Regions from separate parts of the Chryseobacterium fluminis genome, predicted to be linked through region 4. Evidence: riboswitches for the same ligand, from Rfam matches in the RefSeq annotation. Region 4 holds a riboswitch; each other region holds the start of a gene.
The links. Region 4 has a riboswitch for cobalamin ahead of metE (5-methyltetrahydropteroyltriglutamate--homocysteine S-methyltransferase). Riboswitches for the same ligand answer to the same signal wherever they lie in the genome.
Positions count from the first base shown of each region.

Region 1: linked by a shared signal. The riboswitch ahead of ODZ84_RS07915 (acyl-CoA thioesterase) and the one ahead of metE (5-methyltetrahydropteroyltriglutamate--homocysteine S-methyltransferase) in region 4 are both predicted to bind cobalamin.
Region 2: linked by a shared signal. The riboswitch ahead of ODZ84_RS08405 (TonB-dependent receptor plug domain-containing protein) and the one ahead of metE (5-methyltetrahydropteroyltriglutamate--homocysteine S-methyltransferase) in region 4 are both predicted to bind cobalamin.
Region 3: linked by a shared signal. The riboswitch ahead of ODZ84_RS16000 (TonB-dependent receptor plug domain-containing protein) and the one ahead of metE (5-methyltetrahydropteroyltriglutamate--homocysteine S-methyltransferase) in region 4 are both predicted to bind cobalamin.

Region 1 is NZ_CP111121.1:1,792,983-1,795,183, reverse strand. It holds gene ODZ84_RS07920 (WG repeat-containing protein) at 1-514, shown strand, start outside; gene ODZ84_RS07915 (acyl-CoA thioesterase) at 608-991, opposite strand; cobalamin riboswitch at 1,102-1,286, opposite strand; gene ODZ84_RS07910 (hypothetical protein) at 1,360-2,160, opposite strand; gene ODZ84_RS07905 (ATP-binding cassette domain-containing protein) at 2,191-2,201, opposite strand, start outside.
Region 2 is NZ_CP111121.1:1,891,768-1,893,968, reverse strand. It holds gene ODZ84_RS08405 (TonB-dependent receptor plug domain-containing protein) at 1-1,169, opposite strand, end outside; cobalamin riboswitch at 1,203-1,380, opposite strand; gene ODZ84_RS08400 (cytidine deaminase) at 1,438-1,920, opposite strand; gene ODZ84_RS08395 (NADH:flavin oxidoreductase/NADH oxidase) at 2,023-2,201, shown strand, end outside.
Region 3 is NZ_CP111121.1:3,500,043-3,502,243, reverse strand. It holds gene ODZ84_RS16000 (TonB-dependent receptor plug domain-containing protein) at 1-992, opposite strand, end outside; cobalamin riboswitch at 1,104-1,289, opposite strand; gene ODZ84_RS15995 (transporter) at 1,471-2,201, opposite strand, start outside.
Region 4 is NZ_CP111121.1:5,005,993-5,008,193, reverse strand. It holds gene ODZ84_RS22785 (Lrp/AsnC family transcriptional regulator) at 1-314, opposite strand, end outside; cobalamin riboswitch at 516-700, shown strand; gene metE (5-methyltetrahydropteroyltriglutamate--homocysteine S-methyltransferase) at 874-2,201, shown strand, end outside.

The sequences.
Region 1 (2,201 bases), 1.8 Mb from region 4:
AGCCTCAAATATTGATGTCGACAGCCTAATCAGAGTCCTGAATAAAAAGTACAATTTCGTCGATACTTCCTATAAAAGAAATGGGATGATTCTTGTTGAAGAGGATAAGAAAATAGGAGCTTACAGTACTGTTGACGGTAAAATAATATCAGAACCGGTGTATGACGAAATGACTTTTTTCTCCAATGATAAGGGTGGGATTGCCCTGAAGGTCAAAAAGGACGGGAAATACGGAATTATCAATAACAGCAGAAAGATTAAGGCCGAAGTCATCTATGACAATATCTATTTTGACGTAAAAAATAACGTATACATTTTACAGAAAGAAGGTAAGAAAGGCATTGTCGTTTTCAGCACGGTTTATGACATTATCCCTCCTAAATACAGAGACGTAAAAGCTGCAGGACCTATCAGAGTAAGCGACCGCTGGAACTTCGGCCTTTTTGACGTGGTGACTGAGGATCATAAGAGAGGTTTTGTCGGGGAAAACGGAATAGAATTTTTTAAAAATTAACTATTTTGTGGGTTTCAGCGGGCTTCGCCCGCCGAAACCCACAAAATAGTTCAGAATAAGAACTCGGGCGGCCGTCGGCCGCCCGAGCTTTTTTTATAAAATCTGAATAGGCTTTTTAAATTCATCAATGGCGACAAAAGTAAAATCTCCGACAATGGCTCTTTCCCGTTCATAAGAGTACATCTGTTCGGTATAGATTTCTACATTTACTTTCATACTCGTTTTTCCGACATGGGATACCCGTCCGATCAGTTCAACGATCGTTCCGGCAGGAATGGGTCTGTTAAAGTCTATTTTATCGCTACTCACGGTAACCACTCTTTTTCTCGCAAAACGGGTCGCTGTAATAAACGCTACCTCATCCATCAGCTGCATTGCGGTACCTCCGAAAAGCGTATCATAATGATTGGTCGTGTTTGGAAAAACAGCCTTAAAAATTCGGGTTTCAGATGCTTCAATTCTTTCTTCTGTAGTCATATTTCATTATAATTAATGCAAAATGAACTTTATTAAAACAACAGAATAAGATCAGGAACAGAAATTCCTGACACCTCTATCAGATCAATAAACTTCAAATCGCGAAAGTTTTTTGTTTAAAGAAAAAGGCAGGTCTCCTGACTTGTAACATCCTCATCTCCTTCCCATCCCGCTTTACGAAACAGTGGACTTGTGATAAAGACATTAGTTACTTACAGTTGCGCGACAGTTCGTGATTTTCACACGATTCCCTGTTAATCTGCAGTTAAGCAGAACCATTTTCTGAAAAGTATGTTCTGGAGACTGCAAAGCCGCCAGAAATTGCTTTTCGGCTGCAAAAATAAGGATAATAAGGAATAAAAGAGTAATTATTCCAGGTTTTTATAAATGATCTGGCTTTCTACGCGGCCTTGTTTTATCGTCCAGATGGTGGTATATCTGTTTTCACCGGACCCGTTGGTCATATAAAGAAAAATATGATCATTGTCGATCGCTGTTACCCCGACATTATTAAAATCCATAGTGGGCTGAAACATATTTTTAATGGCATCCCTTACAAATACAGAACCTCTTCCCGGCTGCTGTACCCGTACAGATTTAATCTCGGTTAAATCTTCGGGAAGCTCTTTACCGATTCCCCAGGGCTTTACCTTATCGAGTTTAACAATATTTCCGTCGGCATCTTTTTCCTGTTTTTTAATTTTTGCATACGACGGATAAATATCAATAATGACCTTTGTTCTTTGGTTTCCCGGAATTTTTGGATTCGTATCATCGGTGAAAATAAGCGATTTTCCGTTCTTAGACTTCGATGGGGTGAAAGGCGGCAGCTGATCTACAAAAACCACGCGGTTTTTATTCACCATTCCTTCTTTCGTAATGCTGTCGTATCTTACAAAAGGCTTTTCAGTATCTTCTTTTTCAGGATATTTAATCCAGATCCATTCGGTTTCCCCCGGAGCCGGCTTTACATAAACAAATACATCCCCCGTCTTCATCCGGATTTTATCGATGATTTTTCGGTAATTGTCCATTGGTACGCGCACCATAGCATATCCTTCCTCGGCTTTTACCACCCCAAAAGGTACTTTATTCTGTCCTTTTGCAAAACCCAAAGAGAACAGACTGAAAACGGATATATAAAAAGCTTTGTGTACGGAAATCATCATGAAAAATTTTTCGGTCTTCAAATATATAAATTAAATGCTTT
Region 2 (2,201 bases), 1.9 Mb from region 4:
TTTCCGGCAAAGGAATATAAGATAGGGGCGCTGATATCTTCCACAAAATCCTTCTTGATTCCTGCTTCAAAACGAAGATCCCGGGTTGGGAAATATCTTAACAAGCCGGCCAGGGAACCGATATTTCTGCTCACGTCCTTAATTCCGGATTCATAGCCTTCAGCTTTATTTACCTGAAATTCCCCGATCACATTGACATTGATCTTTGAGGTGATGAAATAATTGAGATCATTTTTAAAAATATAGTTTTTCCCTTCAGCACCACTGCTTTTAAGCTTATCAATATCTCCGAAATACTGGAAATTATCTTCTGTATACGCTGCTTTTAAACTATTTGAAAAATGAGATTTATTAATATCCCAGGATAATAAACTTCTTAACGTCTGCGCTTTATATTTGGTCTTGGAGTCATTCTTAAGAAAAATAGGGTAGTGCTGCGAAGCATCAAATAGCTGGCTCTGCCAGGATAGCGTCTGATGTTTGGTAATTTTATAAGACACTCCGGTATTAAATCCAGTATTGTAGTACCTTCCGTTTCTGTTGATGTAGCCTTCTTCCGTCACTTTAGATTCCGGAACCGCATACTCATTCTGGCTGATGGAATAGTTACCGGAAACCTTAAAACTGAACCGGTCATTACTGAAAGAAGCCTTTAAAAAATTGTTGTAGGTATCAAATGAAGCCACCTCAGAGAAAAGACTTCCGTGAAATCCTTTATTAAAATCCAGCGTATTGTTCAGATGAATACTTCCTCCGATAGCACCACTTCCGTAAATCACACTTCCGCCACCCGCTTTTACCTCCAACTGATCATATCCGAATAATGAAGTATTATTAACGTCTGCCTGACCTAAAAACGTAGAGTTGATATTAATCCCATTCCAGACAAAAGCAGTCTGCTGAGCCGTACTTCCTCTGAAAGAGGGTGATGACACCGCTCCCCGTCCGTTCTCTTTGATGTAAATAGAAGACTGATAGCGTAAGAGATCAGAAAGACTGGTAGAATTTTTCTCTATATCTTTTGGGGTGAGGGTATTTACTTTATGAAAAAGTTTAACCCTGCTCATCTGGCTGTCGAAAACATAAATGGTATCAACGGTTTTCTCCTGGGCACAAAGAAAACTTCCATACGATGAAAAAATAAGCAGTAAAGACCTTTTTATATCCATTATTTTCACTTTTCCTCCGAAAGCAATTTATTTAAGTTATCATTCTTTTTGGCAGGTCTCCTGACTTTCGCTATTCTACACCTTCCCGTTGACACAGTGGTTTACTGTAGAAAATTCTTTTTGCGATTTACAGTTGCGGGGACAGTTTGGGAGTTTCACCCAATTCCCTATTATTTCCAATATCCTGGAAACCAAAATTTTTGCAAAGATAAGTTTTTAACCCGAGTTGCAATATGTTTAATCAGTACTTCTTGATCAGACTTTAAGCCTATAAAAACGTTGCATCAAAATAAAACGGCAGCAGATCTTTGATAGAATGTACTTTTACCACCTCATCATTCATGCTGGAGAAATACAGATCAATATTTTCGTTCTGCTTGGTTTCATACTCTATCAGACTTTGCCTGCATGCTCCACAAGGAGGAATAGGCGGATTTTTTTCGTCAGATTCCTTGGGGCCGCCTACAATGAAGATCTTCTTTACTTTTACATCCGGAAAATTCGCTGCTACCCAGAATAAGGTTGTCCTTTCTGCACATAACCCTGAAGGATAGGCGGCATTTTCCTGATTGTTACCCGAATAGATTTCTCCGTTTTCAAGAAGGACAGAGCAGCCTACGAGAAAGTTGGAGTAAGGGGCATAAGCATTTTCGCGGGCCTGCTTTGCTCTATCGAATAATTTTTTTTCAACATCACTTAGTTCGCTGCTATTCTTAAAGTGTTCGTAACTGATTTGAGCTTCTTTTTTCATATATTGTGGATTAAAAAAGGGGCGTAAAAATACCTATTTTAAATAAGGTAGGCAATATTATTTTATGCTACAGGATTTTAACAAAAAATATTCAGTTAAAAAATGTTATATACTCCAATACAATTCAGAAATGTAGAGTTGAAAAACCGTTGGGTAATGTCTCCGATGTGTATGTATTCATGTGAAAACGGTCTGGCCAATGACTTCCATTTTGTTCATTACGGAAGCAGGTCTCAGGGCGGAACGGGTTTGCTTATTGTAGAAGCTACAGGCGTAGAACC
Region 3 (2,201 bases), 1.5 Mb from region 4:
GTTTCCGTAGAAAGAGTGTCTGAATAAAAAGTATAATCGTAAGCAAATTTTGCTTTAAGCTGAGTTTCAAATTTTGGAAATATTTTTTTCCTTAAACTTCCCTGAACAAAATAATTCTCGTCTCTCAAACGCTGTCCACGACTGCCGAAACGATTGTTTACAATGGCTGCGGGAATTCCCCGATCAGACAAATATCCGTATCCTCTCAACGTCCATTCTCCGTCTTTCAGTTTTCCGTTAAGCGAAGTTTCAAAACGTTTCGATTTTATATCAGAATCAAATCTTTTAGCAATAGTGTCATTGGCAACCTGTCCGTCAGGATACTTCTTTTTATACCTGAATTTGTAAATTCCGTCACTCTGCAAAAATTCAGAACTAAAGCTCGCTGAAATTTTATCAGAAATTTTCTGTTCCAGACGAAAAGAAGGATTAAAAAGATCAATCGAACTATTCTTAAATTTAACAACCAAATTTGTCTTTCTGTTTCCTTTAAAACTTGGAATTTTCGGTTGTAAGTAAATAGAACCCGAAGAACCGAAATCTTTCGCAGGTTGAAAAATTTCACTCTTTTGTCCGTTATACAACGAAATTTCCTCAAGATCATCCAACGAATACCTTCCCAAATCCACAATCCCGTTTTGTGCATTACCGATTTGGATTCCGTCGTAAAAGACACCGACATGCTGGCTTCCCATACTTCGGATATTGATGGTTTTCAAACCTCCTATTCCACCGTAATCTTTGATCTGAATTCCGGCAAAATATCGTAAGGCATCCGCAACGGACTGGCTATTCAATCGATCCAGCTGTTCACCCGATAAAACCTGTGCAGGAAGGATTTCTTTAAAATTTTTCTTTTTAATATGAACAGGAATGATCGTCTGTTCCTTTACCGTATCTTTCTTCGATTGTGAAAATATAAGGGTAGCCGTTAACACAAATACTGTGAAAACAACCTTCTGAAGTTGAGATGTAAAAAATGTTGTCACCATTAGCTCATTTAGAATAATGATGACGCCAATGGATATAAGAATACAACGACTGAGCACAGCTGTAAACTGCACAAAATCAATGATGTCCTAAGCTTTATTCCACGAAAGCGTCAAACGTTAAATCTTCTGGCAGGTCTTCTGACTTACTCCGTTTCTGAAATCCTTCCCATTAAATAACAGTGGATATCATCTTCAAAAACTTGTTTAGTGGAGCTTACAGCAGCGGGTCTGTTCCGGATTTTCACCGGATTCCCTTTTAAGCGCTTTTTACGGCTCACCAGATTGCGGCAAAGATAGAAAATAAATCATAGAATAAAAATTTAATTTAATTCTATGATTTTCAATTAAATACTTTAAAAATAAATTTTATAATTTCCCACAGATTCCACGGATTTTCACAGATGATAAGGTATATTTTTCGCTTTTTAAATTAATAATTAAAAAAATCTGTGTAATCTGTGGGAAACAAAAGCACTTTCTAAATTCCAAAATTTAAGAAAATACTAAATCGGGATCTTGCTTCAATATCTCCTCCTGCCAAATTGGAATATGCAGGAAGCATGACCTCACTTCCCAAACTGAATTTTCCGTAGGAAGCCTCAAATCCGAGCTTTCCGTATAATGCACTTCCTGCGGTATTGGGCAATGCTTCGCCAAATTGTCTGTTTGTATCGTAAACTTCTCCCTGCAAACCTATTTTGCCGGACAAAAGAGTTTTGTCACCGGACAGAATCTGATAAAATCCTGTCGTCGCATAGTTCCATTGATTTCCGAAACGGTAATCCTTTTTGTTTTCAGTTTTTATGGTATAATCTGTATTCACCAGAAGAGCCAGTTTATTTTTTTGAAATTTATAATTCAAAACCATCTGATAATCCCAACTCCCTGTTCCCAGCTGAAAACTTGGATTGACTCCCGAAACGCCTTTTTCATCAAATTTTCCCAACGGAACTTTTACCCCAAGTCCTCCATTGAACTGATGCAGATTATCTTTTGAACTGAAGAGCTGATAAATTCCCATCAGGTTCAGATCTCCGATTCCATGGATTGTAAGATCTCCCTGCGTGGTCTGCTTTTCATGAAAATGAAACGGCAGGCTTCCATACATACTCAGTTTTTGCGTCAAGGGAATTTTACCCCAAAGCTGAATGGTATTAAAATATTGGTCCTGCGTCAAATCTTTTACAAATAGGTTTTCTTTTGCCTTAT
Region 4 (2,201 bases):
TAATCACCCGAAATATTGTAGCATTCTACTATTTCATCAATTTTCAAAATTTGCTTTACAAAATCATTTCCAACAGATTTATCATGAATTTTTAATTTGATTTGACAAAGAACCGTAAAACCACGGTTAAGCTTCTCAGCATTGAGAATAGCAGCATATTTCTTTATATATCCTTCATTTTCCAGCCTTTTTACTCTCTCAAAAGCAGGAGATAAGGAAAGACTGATTTCTCTCGCGAGCTCTTTAACTGTTAATTTAGCATTGTTCTGTAACAGCTTAAGCAGCTTAAGATCTTTGTCATCAATATTTTCCACAGTATATTTTTCTTTAAAAAGTAAAACCCATCCAAATATACAGTAATTATTTCTGTATAGTGACAATATATAAAGTATTTTTTTTCTATTTAGTTAAACACTACCCTATTTTTATTCTTTATATTTATTTTTGTCCCAAAATATAATCTAAGTAACAACAGCAATGTTATCGATTATTTTAAGTTGTTAGTTCTTTATATACTTCATCAAACGGTAAAAGGTTTTACTTAAGGTAAATTAATAGGGAATCGTGTGGAAATCACGAGCTGTCGCGCAACTGTAAGTAACACACCAGAAGTTTCTGTCTTTATATATCCACTGCCAAAGCGGGAAGGATCACAGAAATTGTTACAAGTCAGGAGACCTGCCTTTACTAAATTGACAATGCTTTCGCGATCTGAAGTTTTTGGTCAGACAGATGATATATTTTTATAGTACAATTCTATGATCGGAGTTGTGCAATTTACATATGTCATTATTTTTCCGGAAATTTAATATTCGCAGGCAATACGAAGCATTCAAAGAGCTTTAAAATTAAGTTTAATTTAAAAAGCAAAAAATGCAAACACACATTCTGGGCTACCCGCGAATTGGCAGCAAAAGAGAACTCAAAAAAGCCTGTGAACAGTATTGGTCAGGCAAAATTCTTCTAGAGGAACTTCTTCAAACCGGAAGCAACCTCCGTAATCAAAACTGGAATATCCAAAAAGAAGCTGGAATTGATTTGATCCCATGTAACGATTTTTCTTATTATGATCATGTTCTGGATATGACTTTGACGGTTGGGGCTATTCCTATACGTTATCACGAAGTTATCATGAAGGAGAATAGTACGGAATTGGACCTTTACTTTGCAATGGCAAGAGGTTACCAAAAAGAAGGACTGGATATCACCGCCATGGAAATGACAAAGTGGTTTGATACGAATTACCATTATATTGTTCCGGAATTCATTAAAAATCAAAAATTCAGACTAAATTCAAATAAGATATTCAATGAATTTGCTGATGCAAAACAGGCAGGAATCATCGCTAAGCCAGTGATTATAGGGCCAATTTCCTATCTTCTTTTAGGTAAAGAAAAAGAGCCGGGATTTGATAAACTGGATCTGGCAGAAAATCTTCTACCTGTTTATATAGAAATTTTGGAAAAACTTCAGGAGCAGGAAGCTAAATGTATTCAGTTTGACGAACCGTTTTTAGTTTTGGATTTAACTGAAAAAACAAAAGAAAAATACAAATGGGTTTATGGTGAAATCAGAAAGAAATTCCCGAAGTTGAAATTCATTATTGCAACTTATTTTGACGGATTGAAAGATAATCTTTCTCTTGCTGTTTCACTTCCTGTAAATGTTCTGCACGTAGATTTAGTTAGAAACCCGAAGCAGTTGGATGAAATATTAAACACAATTCCTGAAACATTAGACCTTTCACTGGGAATTGTCGATGGAAGAAACATATGGAAAAGCGATTATGAAAAGTCACTGTATTACATCAAAAAGTGTATTGAAAAATTAGGTTCCGAAAGAGTTTTTATAGCGCCATCATGCTCTTTACTTCACTCCCCTTGTGATTTGGACTTTGAAACCAATCTAAATCCCGAAATTAAAAATTGGTTGGCTTTTGCTAAACAAAAAGTGGACGAAGTGGTAAAATTAAAGGAATTGGCAAATGAAAATCCCACCAATAAATCACTGATGGAATTTGCAGAAAATAAAGAATCCCTTTCCAGCAGAAAAATGTCTCCCTTAATTCATAATGAAGTAGTAAAGCAAAGGGTAAATGCAGTAACAGAGACAGATGCAAAAAGAAAAAATTCATTCAGACTCCGTAAAGCAGCACAGCAGAAAGTTTTACAACTACCATTATTTCCTACCACCACTATAGG